2 linked regions of the Lacrimispora indolis DSM 755 genome follow. The protein of the gene in region 1 interacts with the protein of each later gene in a pairwise test. Links are inferred from orthologs where the notes say so. Each region holds a gene or a part of one and is shown on either strand. Other genes may lie near its edges.

Region 1 (7,705 bases):
ATTTGCCGCAGACCATGGGAACCTGCTGTTTACAGGCCCTACGGGGGTCGGTAAGACGTTCCTGACCAACTGTATTGCAAAGGAACTGATCGACCGGTATTATTCCGTAATATACTTATCTGCCAATGACTTATTTGAGGTGTTTTCCAAGAACCGGTTTGATTACCAGGATGAAGAGGACATGAAGGGGATGTACCAGTATATACTGGATTGTGATCTTCTGATCATTGATGATTTGGGAACGGAGCTTAATAACAGCTTTACATCTTCAGAATTGTTTTATTGCATCAATGAACGGCTTAATTCTTCAAAATCAACCATTATTTCCACCAATCATCCCATCAATGAGCTGAGGGACCGGTATACGGAGCGTGTAACTTCCCGGCTGATCAGCCGTTATACGGTGATTCCTCTTTATGGAGATGACATTCGCATCAGAAAAAAAGAAAAACGTATTGAGTAATTAAAATCCAGGAAGCCTTTGTACGATAAGGCTCCTGGATTTTCAGTTTTCTGTGTTGGCTCAGTTTGACTGTAAGGGCAGCTTTTAAAGGCTGGCGAGCCGTTGAAAAAGTCTGTTCACGTCCACCTGACCATATCCCCATATGTTATTGGGATAAATGAATGTATCGCTGCGGGTCGCCCCGCTCACTAAGAGGCGGTTGACATTATTTCCGGTCATTCTGGGATAATTTTCCCTGACAATGGCCCATTCAAATACCATGGCAACAATTCCAGCAGCGTGGGCTGCCGCGGCGCCCGTACCTGTTACAGATCCGTACATGTTTCCGGGGACAGCACAGGTAAGCTGGTAGCCCGGCGCAGCCAGGTCAGGCTTGATCTCACCGGTCCTTGTATAGCCTCTGCCGGACTCCGGCAGGATGCTGTTATTCATGTCGTTGTAAGCGGCAACCGTCAGCTGATGCCTTCCGTTTCCGGGAGCGGTCAGGGTGGTATCAGGATTTGAATTAAGGAAATACGTCTCTCTTGAGATTAAGTCTCCGGAAGGCAGCCAGGAATGGAAAGCAAAGGGTTCATTTTCAATGTTTTGCACACGCAGGTACCAGATGCCGGGGAGGAGATTGTTAAAACGCAAAAGGATGAGCTGGTCTCCGTTTTCCTCCTCAAATATGATATTGTTGACGTAGATGGTGGTCTGGTTAAATATGAAGCTGAACCTTCTGCATTGATTGAAGGAGGGGAAAACAGGCTGGGTAGATTCCCGGTTTGGAGAAGAGATATCAATGGAAAGCCTGGCAGGGGCATATGACCAGATTTCCATGGAAAACATTGTGTCACTGCTCCCGACTCTCAGTTCAAAATCATTGTAGAAAGGGGCTCCGGTATTGGCATTAAAATAGTGTCTCTGACTGTTTCCTTCATTGCCGCCGGAAACGCATACCCCGATTCCAGGCAGCAATGTAAGGTAATCAATGTAGCTGTCCAAAGAACCTCTTCCGTCATGGCCTCCCTGGTTGCTTCCCAGGGCAATGCACACCACAAGGGGGCGTCTTAACCGTTCGGAAATCATAAAAGCATACCGGATTCCCAGTATGATATCGGATTCCTGATAGCAGAGGGCATTTTCAGGAACAAAAAATATACTTTTTAAATTTTGTTTTGCTTCTTTCAGCTTTACGATCACAAGATCGGCCTGGGGCACTACTCCGCTGAAGAATTGGGCTTCATCCGGGGTACCGGCCAGAACACTGGCAATGGCGGTTCCGTGTCCAATGGTATCCGTTGTGGGGACAAGAGATAAAGGGTCCTCTGAGCTTAATGCCTCATTGATTTGCTCCCTGGTGTATTCGGAACCGAATGTAAAGGTTTCCGGAGGCGTACCGGTTTGTACCGTCTGGTCCCACATGGAGAGGATGCGTGAGGTTCCGTCATTATACTTAAAAGCCGGATGCCGGTAGTCAATTCCGGTATCAATGACAGCCACCAGGACCCCGCTGCCAAACAGGGCCAGATAAGGGTTCCTCTGAACAGTTGAGATGCCGGACTTTTCCAGACTGGTGGTGGAGGTAAGCGTATAAAGTGTCGGGAAATTGTTGTAGGGATGGCGGCCTAAATCACAGGGGTCCACGGTGGTGACAGGAATGTGCAGAAGAGAATCCCTTATATCCAAATAGGTAATATTATTTCCGGTATCATAGGAAGGAGCCAGGGTATTGCTTATAATCAGGTCATAATAATTATTATCTAAAATTTTGGGCAAGATTTATCCTCCCTGCTTTTAATAGTACATAATACATTTTATGCAAAGAAATATCGAATATGAGAATCTCCTGAAGCCTTGGCTTCAAACGTAAGAAATTAGCGGTTGCAACAAATGGAGGCAACGATTACAATGAAATTAAGAGTCCTAATTGCATCGATTAACTTGACTATTTCCGCGCATAATGTTATAAAAGAACCGTTGCATTGTATTAGGATACGTTGGAGGAGAGAAGAATGCTTTACGAAGAAAAGACGATAGAAACCATTCCCGTGGGTCCGCTGGGTTTGATACCGTTAAAAAGCTGCAAAGAGTTGGGAGATAAGGTCAATGATTATCTGGTGTCCTGGAGACAGGAGCGGGAAAGCGAGCACAAGTCTACCATCGCTTTTTCAGGCTATCAGCGGGATTCCTATATTATAGGAGCCAGCACCCCAAGGTTTGGAACCGGTGAGGCAAAGGGCACCCTGCAGGAATCTGTTCGCGGTGATGACCTTTATTTTATGGTAGATGTATGTAATTACAGCCTTACCTATTCCCTATGCGGAATGACCAACCATATGTCCCCTGATGACCACTTCCAGGATTTGAAGCGTCTCATTGCAGCATCGGCAGGAAAGGCCCGCCGCATTAATGTGATCATGCCTTTCTTATACGAGAGCAGGCAGCATAAGAGATCCAGCAGAGAATCCTTAGACTGCGCGCTGGCGCTTCGGGAACTGGTGAACATGGGCGTTGAGAACATCATCACCTTTGATGCTCATGACCCTAGAGTGCAGAATGCGATTCCATTAAAGGGCTTCGAGACCGTTCAGCCCATTTACCAGTTTATCAAATACCTTCTGAGGGAAGAGAAGGAACTGGATATTGACAGCGAACATATGATGGTCATCAGCCCGGATGAAGGCGGAATGGGACGTGCTGTATTCTTTGCCAATGTCCTTGGCCTTGATATGGGTATGTTCTATAAACGCAGGGATTACACCCAGATCATTAACGGCCGCAATCCCATTGTTGCCCATGAATTTCTGGGAACCAGCGTAGAGGGTAAGGATGTGATCATTGTTGACGATATGATTTCCTCCGGCGAAAGTATGTTGGATGTAGCCAAGGAGCTTAAGAGAAGAAAGGCCAGGAAAGTATTTGTTTGCTCCACCTTTGGACTCTTTACCAACGGCCTTGCAAAGTTTGATGAATATTATGAGAATGGATTTATTGACAGGATCCTCACGACCAACCTGGTATATCAGACCCCTGATCTTTTATCCAGGCCGTATTATATCAATGTGGATATGAGTAAATACATTGCGCTGATCGTAGATAACTTAAATCACGATGCCTCCTTAAGCGAGCTTTTAAATCCGACTACCAGAATTAACCGGCTTTTGGAGCGCTACCGTGCAGGTGACAGATAAAGCGGGACATATGGAAAAATTATCGAAACAGAAGCTGGTCTTAGTGGGCCTTACACTTTTCTCCATGTTTTTCGGGGCGGGAAATCTTATTTTTCCGCCCTATTTGGGTGCATCCGCGGGAGTCAATACCTGGATCGCAATGGCCGGTTTTGCGGTAACGGCCATTGGGTTTCCGGTTCTTGGCGTGGTCGCTGTGGCCCGGTCCGGCGGTCTTGGTAAGCTGGCCGGCCGTGTTCATCCCGGATTTGCATTTGTTTTTACACTGCTTATTTATTTATCCATAGGGCCGTGTCTTGCCATTCCAAGAACTGCCAGCACCTCCTTTGAGATGGCGGTAGTCCCCTTTTTAAAAGAAGAGAGTACAGGAGCCCTTGCTCAGCTCCTTTATTCCGCCTTTTTCTTTTCCATTGCCTTTGCCGTATCCTTAAAGCCGGACAAGTTGACGGACAGGCTGGGGAAAATACTGACTCCGTGCCTGCTGGTCTTGATAGTGGTGATATTTGCGGGCTGCATGGTCCATCCGGCAGGCCCTTACGGGGTTCCGGCAAAGAGCTATGGGTCCAATCCCTTTGTAAAGGGATTTCTTGAAGGGTACCTGACCATGGATACCATTGCCGCCCTGAATTTTGGGATCATTATCTCCTTAAATGTTCGGGCAATGGGGATCAAACAGGAGGCTTCTGTGGTCAGAGAGACCATTCAGGCAGGTTTTATCGCAGGAGGGATACTTCTTCTGGTATATAGCGCTCTGGCCCACGTAGGGGCCGTTACAGGCGGCACATTGGGGTCTGGGGAAAACGGTGCCCAGACCTTAAACCAGGCGGTACGTTTTTTATATGGGAATGCAGGGCTTATGATGCTGGCCGTCATTTTCTTTATAGCCTGTTTAAATACCTGCATCGGCCTTATCAGCTGCTGCAGCAGGTATTTCAGCACCATTATACCGAAAGTGGGCTATCGTGCCTGGGCCTTCCTTTTTGCTCTGGTAAGCCTGATAATCTCCAATATCGGCCTTAATAAGATCCTGGAAGTCTCTGTTCCGGTGTTAAATGCCATCTATCCGGTAGCCATTGTTCTCATTTTACTGTCCTTTGGTTTCCGGGATGAAAGGAAGTGGAAGGCGGTTTACATCTGCTCCATCAGCCTTACCGGAATTGCCAGTGTGCTTTTATCACTGGAACAGGCAGGCCTTGGCTTTTTAAATGCGGGTCTTTCCAGGCTTCCTCTTTATGATATGGGACTTGGCTGGATCGGGCCGGCAATGGCAGGAATTGCTGCCGGAGCTTTAATTGGAATTGCTGGGAATAAGAATCCATAGAAAATTGGAATTGTCAGGGAAATAGGAACCATTAAGAGAATAAGAGCATATAGAAAAAGACTGTCATGGAGGGCATAGACCCGGCATAACAGTCTTTTTATCGTATAGGGCGTGTCCAGCGAAGCTGGATCACACCAGCCGGTGCAAGTCCGGTCACGGTAATTACTAGTGAGCCGTGTAGCTAAATCCGGTGCGTTGCAGTAATGCAGGGTGCTAAGCGGATGGATAACATATCTCTTTTTTGATATGGCAATCATGCAGACCGTAACGTAAAGTGAATTCTGCCGTGTCGTAAGTAAAACTGCTCCAAAAAAGGAGGAGAGATGGGGAGGTTGAGCCTTGCCTATTGTGGCGAAAACCAAGGAAGATGGGAAGAGACTGGAAAAGCACCATTGATAATCCTCCGGCATATGGGAATCGGTATGTATGAAGGGTGTGGTCCGGAACTGGAGAGACCCTACCTGTCACCGTAAGGTAAAGATGAGATGTATAAGTGAGAACGAAGTAGTACTCATGACAGGAGGGAGCCAGAGACCATTGGGAATCCCCACAGTCAAGGACAGAATCGTCCAAATGGCGGTAAAGATAGCAATAGAACCGGTATTCGAAGCCGATTTCAAAGACTGTTCCTACGGATTCAGACCCAAAAGGGATGCCAGACAGGCATTGGAGACAGTGAGAAAGGCTTGCAACAACAAAGGATACTACGTGGTGGACGCAGATATTGAAAAGTTCTTTGATCAGGTGAATCAGGAGAAGCTGATGATACTGATAGAACAGAGGATATGGGACAGAGGGATATTAAAGCTGATCAGACAATGGTTAAAGGCAGGAATACTGTATGGAAATGTACTGGAAATCAGTGAATTGGGGACAAGTCAGGGAGGAGTTATATCACCGTTACTGGCGAATATCTACTTAAATGCATTTGATGGCTGGTGGGAAAGAAACGGGAGTAAACATGAGAAGCTGGTCAGGTATGCAGATGATAGTGTGATTATCTGTAAAAACAAGAAAAGCGCAGACTATGCGATGAACCTGTTGAAATACATCATGTGGAAGCTGGATTTAACCTTACACCCGACCAAAACCAAAACGGTATGTTTATGGGGAGGAAAAGAAGGCTTTGATTATCTGGGAATGCATAACAGAAGATTCAGCAAAATCAGAAAAGAAGGAAATCCATATGGGGAACTGACCCAGTATCCAAGTAAGAAAGCCATGAAAAAGATAAAGGAAACAGTGAAAGAGAATGTCAACCAAAGATATCTGTTGGTCAGAACGGAGGAAGACTTGATAAGAATAATAAATCCTAAAGTCATAGGGTGGCGTGATTACTACAGAACCAAAACAGATGGAAAACAGACGGTTTAGAATTAGAAGATATAAAACCCTTCTTCTCCTAAATCGTCATCTTCAAGGTCATCGAATTCATGAAGAAAGCAATCCATATCGAGAAGGTCATCATCACTCATATCGCGAACTTCGTCACATGTCATACCTTCCGGTGAATTTTGTAAGTAGTGTTCCCGTAGCTCCTTTGCAAGCTCTTCTTCTGTTATCCGTTTCATTGTAACCTACCCCCGTACTTGTCTAAGATATCATGATTGTATCATGAAAACGGAAGGTATGAAAGAAATAAAAGAAGAGCGGGGGAACGGCACAGATGCTTACGCATTGCCTTTTCGTATAATTCATGCAAAGGAACAGGTCTATGATTAAAATATAACTTAAGGAAGAGCATGACATTTCTACAGATGGAACATTTTAGGGGATCGTATCCAAATGAGTGAAGGCTGGAATCCCGCCAGCGGTTGAAAGAGAGATATAGTTTATGTTTTTCTTTTAAAATAGCCCTGCGAAGACGCTTGTCAGAACTGCGATGTTTGGCATAAATGCCGTAGTAACGAATCATTTTAAAATGTTTTTCCGGTATGTGCTGAGTCAGGCGCGCAATAAATTCAAGAGCAGGAAGAGTTTCAATCATGAGTTGATCATCTTCATGGCGGTTGTAATGGAAGGTAACGGAATCGCCGTCGTAAGAATCAATTCTGGAAGTGGCGATGACGGGTCTGCCCAGGTAACGTCCAATGCGTAAATGGAGTTCATTAAGCAAGGCTGTCTGAAAAGAATCCCGAAGGAGTTTATAATTGAAATGTTTTACATGCTGCCACAGGAGAGAATTACCAACCCCACCTTCAGAAATAAGACAATGGCGATGCTGAACAGAAATAACCTTAAAAGACATGGAAGTAGTCCTGTCAATGATGGGCCAGGGGAGCTGAAGTGTCGAAGACACTTTTTTTCAGCTACAGACAAACTATAGGCTGGCTACAGGGGAAACACAGATGACCACAAGTTGAGGCGTCATATACGGCGGGGGAATCGGTATCAAAAAGGCCGCTTGTCTTATGCGTGTGCTTTTTTGCTCTGGCAGCTGCCGTTGGTTTGCTCTGGAACAGTCAGCTTCCAGTGCGCAATACAAATTCCTTGCTTGAATAACCTCTGTTTATTGAGAGCAGCGCCGGAGGGGAGTCTCATGAAATGGTTGAAGACGCAATGAAAGAAGCTGTGGATAAAGCGGAATAAAGCCCCTTATCCCCTCCGGGTGCGACGTAGAACTAAAACGGCTGTCCGGCGGAAAATCCGTTGATATCCGGATTTACCCTGCTCTCCAAAGAATGTTTGATGCCGCAAGGGAGGATGGCATTTATCCGATTGCCTTGTCCGGATACAGAACGGCGGAAAGAG
Region 2 (5,694 bases), 3.1 Mb from region 1 along the record:
CCTCTGCATTATTGGGGTCAAGGCCCTTTTCAAATTTACCGGAAGCATCCGTCCTTAATCCCACCTTTTTAGAGGAAAGGCGGATATTGGTGCCGTCAAAGCAGGCGCTTTCAAACACCATGGTCTTCACCTCGTCAGTGATCTTGGAGTTCTCGCCGCCCATGATGCCGGCAATTCCTACCGCTTTTTCCCCATCATTGATCATGAGAACGGTGCCATCCAGCTTTCTTTCCTGTCCGTCAAGGGTCTGGAAGGTGTCCCCTTCTTTGGCACATTTTACAATGATCTCATGGTTTGCAAGAAGATCATAATCAAAGGCGTGCATGGGCTGGCCATACTCTTCCATCACGTAATTCGTAATGTCAACGATGTTGTTAATGGGACGGATTCCACACGCTGCAAGGCGTCTCTGCAGCCAGACCGGGGAGGGGGCCAGCTTAATATTTTTCACCATTCTGGCACAATAGCGAGGGCAGAGATGGCTGTCTTCTACGGATATTTTCAAATAGTCATTAATATTCTCGCTGTTGCCTGTAGCATTCACCACCGGAGGTACAAAGGGTTTTTGAAAGGTCGCGGCGGCTTCCCTTGCAATTCCTATAACGCTGTAGCAGTCCACACGATTTGAGGTGATTTCATATTCAAATACAGAGTCATGAAGGCCCAGCACCTCAATGGCATCAGCACCTGTTTTCGTATCCTCAGGCAGAATGTAAATCCCGCTTTCCGGAGCATCCGGGTACATTTCACTGGAAGATCCCAGTTCCTCAATGGAGCACATCATGCCGCAGGATTCGATTCCTCTCAGCTTCCCCTTTTTGATCCTGATCCCTTCTTCCGGAAGAGGGCCGCCGTCATGGCCTCCAGCCACCTTTCCTCCGTCTAATACGACCGGAACCTTATCCCCTGTCTTTACGTTGGGTGCGCCTGTGACGATCTGTACGATTTCCCCTCCAACGTCCACCTGGCAGACGATTAATTTGTCTGCATCCGGGTGGCGCTCAATGGATAATATCTGTCCGACCACGATTTTCTCTAAGTTTTTATCCAGGCATTCGTAGCCTTCAACCTTTGATCCGGTAAGTGTCATTGCGTCTGTATATTCCTGAGGCGTTACATCTAAATCCGGAACGTATGCTTTAATCCATGATAATGGTGTATTCATTGATCTATCTCCCTTTCCCTAAAACTGCTTTAAAAATCTGATGTCGTTCTCATATAATAATCTCATGTCATCAATTTCGTATTTTAGCAGAGCAATTCGCTCCAATCCAACGCCGAATGCAAAGCCGGAATATTCATTTGGATCAATTCCGCTCATTGTCAGCACGTTTGGATGAACCATGCCGCAGCCAAGGATCTCGATCCAGCCGGAGCCTTTACAGAAACGGCAGCCTTTTCCGCCGCATTTAAAACAGGTAACATCCATTTCCGCGCTTGGCTCTGTAAACGGGAAATGGTGAGGACGGAATTTAACTTTTGTCTCCAGGCCAAAAAGCTCTCTTGCAAACTCCGCCAGGGTTCCCTTTAGATCCGCAAATGTGATATTTTTATCAATTACAAGGCCTTCGATCTGGTGGAAGGAAGGAGAATGGGTGGCATCCACCTCATCAGACCGGAATACCCGGCCGGGAGCCAGCATGCGGATAGGCAGCTTGCCCTTTTCCATGGTACGCACCTGAACCGGTGAGGTCTGGCTCCTTAACACGATGTTGTCACTGATATAAAAGGTATCCTGTTCATCTCTTGCCGGATGATTTTTGGGTATATTCAACTTTTCAAAGTTATAGGAATCGTATTCTATCTCCGGCCCCTCAATGACCTCATATCCCATGCCAACGAAGATTCTCTCCACCTCTTCCAGGGCAATGGTATTGGGATGGGTGTGACCTACCTTGTTCCGTTTAGCCGGCAGGGTTACATCAATCACTTCCTTTTTCAGCTGTTCTTCTCTGGCCTTTTTTTGGAGGCTGGACATGGCCTCCTCTAATTTACCCTCAATCAATGTCCTGGCGTCATTGACCATCTGGCCCACTTTTGGCCTGTCTTCCGGGGCAACATCCTTCATACTTTTTAATACACTGGTCAGCTCTCCCTTTTTCCCAAGATAAGCGACCCTGATGTCATTGAGTTTTTCCAGCGCATCTGAAGCGTCTATCTGCCTCAATGCTTCCTGCTTGATTTTTTCTAATTGATCTTTCATCCTGCTCTCCTTCTTTCATGATCAAATTTTGTTTTTCCCGCTTAAACGGCAAAATGCACTAAAAAAGCTCCGCCCCAAAAAGGGACGAAGCAATATTCGCGGTACCACCCTCATTCCTGTGTATGACACAGGCACTCGGCATACGTAACGTGTATTGACGTCATGACTTACCCGCCAGGCCGGCAGCCAAGGCTGTCTGCTGGTTTCAATCATGCTGCTTCGGTGGGAAATTCGATCTCTTATCTGAACTTAAAAGGGCTTGCAGCCGGCGGCCCCTTCTCTCTGGAAGAAAATAAGGATTTACTTACACCTTCATTGCATTTGACATTTTTAATTGTAACGTTAGGTACCATTGTAATAACGGTTGTTCAAAATGTCAAGGATTATTTTACATGGATTATCTCAAAAGGAAATAAGCGGCCACAAAAACAGCCGCCAGCACAGCAATGCTGATTGCCGCAGAAACATAAGGATTCCTGTCATTGGAAACCCTTACCGTCTCATAGTCATCATCATCATGGCGTTTGCTCCTCACCGGCTTTTTCTGTTCCCCCTCCGGCCCGCGCAATTCTCTCTCGATTTTCATGCGAAGAAGTACTTCTTCATTGGCTATGTGATTGCAATAAGGACAGTAAATATTGTTGTTATCATCAGGTATCTGATTCCCACAGTGGGGACATACTTTCATGATCTGTCAGGAACTGCGTTACAATGCCAGTCCCTTTCCCCCTCCCATCATATAGTAGATATAATTATACCATATTTGCCATATATTTTCAATCGCTTCCCTTTCCATAGTATTTAGATTAAGCAGACCATCTGCCCTTTTTCTTTTCTCAAATCGCATCCTTATATGTTTCTTCCAGGATGCGTTTAAATTCAAGGAGTATTTCATATGTTTCCGCCCGTTTTTCCAGGTGCTCAATAAAAATATCAATATACTCCTTATCTTCGGCTCGTTTGATCTTCTCGACCTGAACCTTTTCTTTTTCCTTTTTATAAAAATGAACCAACAAAATTAGAAGCGCACTTTCAATAAACAGCGCACCCACCAAAATAATATCTAAACAACTCATTTTTTCCCCCTTGTTCTTTAAAACATAACATACAACTATTATTTGTACTGCTTTTCACAGAATCTTTATTTTAAAACCTCATCCATATCCCCTCCCCTGATCCGTATACTGCAAAGGAATTCTTGCCGGCCTGAAAGAAGCTGTTTCCCTGGCCTTCATTGTAACTTCAGACATATTCCTACCGCCTTTTGTAAAGTTCTTTTTATATTGAATATCGAACTATATGGGGTTTTTCATAATAAGAAAAGAAGAATAGCGCCAGAAAAGCATATGTAAAATATGCTTCCGGCGCTATTGGTTACACTTTCATCTGAATCACACGGCAAACTGGCTGTTATATAACTGTGCGTAAAATCCGTTCTTGGAAATCAGGCCTTCATGAGTGCCCTGCTCAATGATGTGTCCATCCCGCATTACCAGTATCACGTCAGCCTCTCTGATCGTAGAAAGCCGGTGTGCAACGATAAAACTGGTCCGTCCTTCCATCATTTTTCCAAAGGCCTTCTGTATTTTTATTTCAGTTCTGGTATCAATGGAGGAGGTGGCTTCGTCAAGGATTAACATGGGAGGAAGGCACAGCATGACTCTGGCAATGCATAAAAGCTGTTTTTGGCCCTGTGATAAATTCCCTCCGTCTTCTGATATGACAGTATCATAACCTTCCGGCATTCGCCTGATAAAGCCGTGGGCATGAGATTCCTTTGCCGCCAGGATGATCTCCTCCTCCGATGCATCCGGCTTTCCATATGCAATGTTGTCACGAATGGTCCCGGATTTCAGCCACGTTTCCTGCAGCACCATTCCATAGCTGGTTCTTAAGCTCTGCCTTGTCATATGGCGCACATCTGTCCCTTCCACCCGGATAGAGCCGGAATTCACATCATAAAAACGCATGAGAAGATTGATGACAGTGCTCTTTCCGCAGCCGGTTGGGCCTACAATGGCGATCCTCTGTCCCGGCAATACCTTTAAATTCATATCCTCGATCAGCGGAATCTCCGGATTATAGGAAAAGTACACATTCTCCAGAGAAACTTCTCCTTTTGCGTCAGAGAGCACTGCGGCGTCAGAATCTTCCGGGACCTGAGGCTCCTCGTCGATCAGCTCAAACACCCGCGCAGCAGAGGCCAGTGCGTTTTGAAGCTCTGTGATCACCCCTGATATTTCATTAAACGGCTTTGTATACTGATTGGCATAGCTTAAAAAGCTGGCAAGCTGACCTACGGATAAAAGTCCCTTTACTGCTGCAAAAGCTCCGGCAATTCCAACGCTGGCATATACAAGACTGTTTACAAAACGGGTAGCCGGGTTGCTGGTGGAGGAAAAAAATGTAGCTTTCAAGCTCCAGACACGCAGATTCTCATTGATATTTTCAAACGTTTCCTGGGCATCGGCTTCATGAGAAAAAGCCTGCACCACTTTCTGGTTCCCCAGCATCTCTTCCACCAGAGAAGTCAGTTCTCCTCTGGTCTGGGACTGCATTTTGAACATACGATAGGTCCTTCTTGCAATAAAGCTGGCGGCAAATAAGGATACCGGCGTCACCAGCACCACCACAATGGTGATAGCCGGGTTCATGGAAAACATGAAAAACAACGTCCCCACAATGGTCAGGACCCCGGTAAACAACTGGGTAAAGCCCATTAACAACCCGTCGGAAAACTGGTCGATATCCGCAATGATCCTGTTTATCATATCCCCATGGGAATGGGAGTCAATATATTTTAAAGGAAGTATTTCCAATTTATCAAATGCCTGGGTCCTGATATCCTTTACCACCCGGTAGGTGACCAAATTGTTGATATGGCTCATAAGCCACTGGGCCGCCGCAGTCATGGCTATAATGATTCCGATTTGCTTTAAAATCTCCCACATGCCTAGAAAATCAACGGCTCCCGCTCCCACAATGAAGTCAATGGCCCGCCCTGTGAGGATGGGAACATACAAGGTCAGAAGGACCGTGACAAAAGCGCAGGCCAAAGAGGCGGCAACTCCCCATCGATACCGGCTGATACAACCAAGGATCCGTTTGATGGTGGATCTGTATTTTTTCATGTCCATGTTATTGTACCTCCTTTTCTGACAGCTGGGATAAGCAGATTTCCCGGTAAACATCACAGGAAGCCAACAGCTCTTTATGGGTTCCCCAGCCCGCCATCTGTCCGTCATCCAGAACCAGTATCCTGTCCGCGTTTTTGATGGTGGACGCTCTCTGAGACACAAGGAACACAGTCATATCCCTGGTGTTTTCCTTAATTGCCTTTCTCAGTTTTGCATCGGTAGCAAAATCCAGTGCAGAAGCGCTGTCATCCATGATGAGGATCTGAGGTTCTTTTACCAATGCCCTGGCAATGGCAAGTCTCTGCTTCTGTCCGCCTGAAAGGTTTTTTCCTCCTGCCTGGATTATGAGATCCA

Evidence for each region.
Region 2: the proteins of brnQ (region 1) and pheS interact in binary tests that used the Escherichia coli proteins (3 or more experiments, as listed by UniProt). The link is inferred for Lacrimispora indolis DSM 755 from one-to-one orthologs.

What each region holds. Positions count from the first base shown.
Region 1 is NZ_AZUI01000001.1:1,692,410-1,700,114, reverse strand. Bases 2,896-5,800 are described here. They hold brnQ (branched-chain amino acid transport system II carrier protein), read left to right. Parts: upstream 2,896-3,646; coding sequence 3,647-4,954; downstream 4,955-5,800. Other genes in these bases: ltrA (group II intron reverse transcriptase/maturase), read left to right, coding at 5,381-5,800; K401_RS0108105 (ribose-phosphate pyrophosphokinase), read left to right, coding at 2,896-3,636. In the rest of the region: K401_RS0108115 (ATP-binding protein), read left to right, coding at 1-463; K401_RS0108110 (S8 family peptidase), read right to left, coding at 548-2,221; more of K401_RS0108105, read left to right, coding at 2,458-2,895; more of ltrA, read left to right, coding at 5,801-6,328; K401_RS0108090 (hypothetical protein), read right to left, coding at 6,331-6,525. UniProt on the Escherichia coli protein: Liv-II branched chain amino acid transport system, which transports leucine, valine and isoleucine. Also acts as a low-affinity threonine transporter.
Region 2 is NZ_AZUI01000001.1:4,794,616-4,800,309, reverse strand. The notes cover bases 194-3,056. They hold pheS (phenylalanine--tRNA ligase subunit alpha), read right to left. Parts: upstream 2,204-3,056; coding sequence 1,184-2,203; downstream 194-1,183. Other genes in these bases: K401_RS0123315 (hypothetical protein), read right to left, coding at 3,040-3,056; K401_RS33690 (hypothetical protein), read right to left, coding at 2,601-2,789; pheT (phenylalanine--tRNA ligase subunit beta), read right to left, coding at 194-1,165. In the rest of the region: more of pheT, read right to left, coding at 1-193; more of K401_RS0123315, read right to left, coding at 3,057-3,279; K401_RS0123305 (ABC transporter ATP-binding protein), read right to left, coding at 3,595-5,340; K401_RS0123300 (ABC transporter ATP-binding protein), read right to left, coding at 5,342-5,694.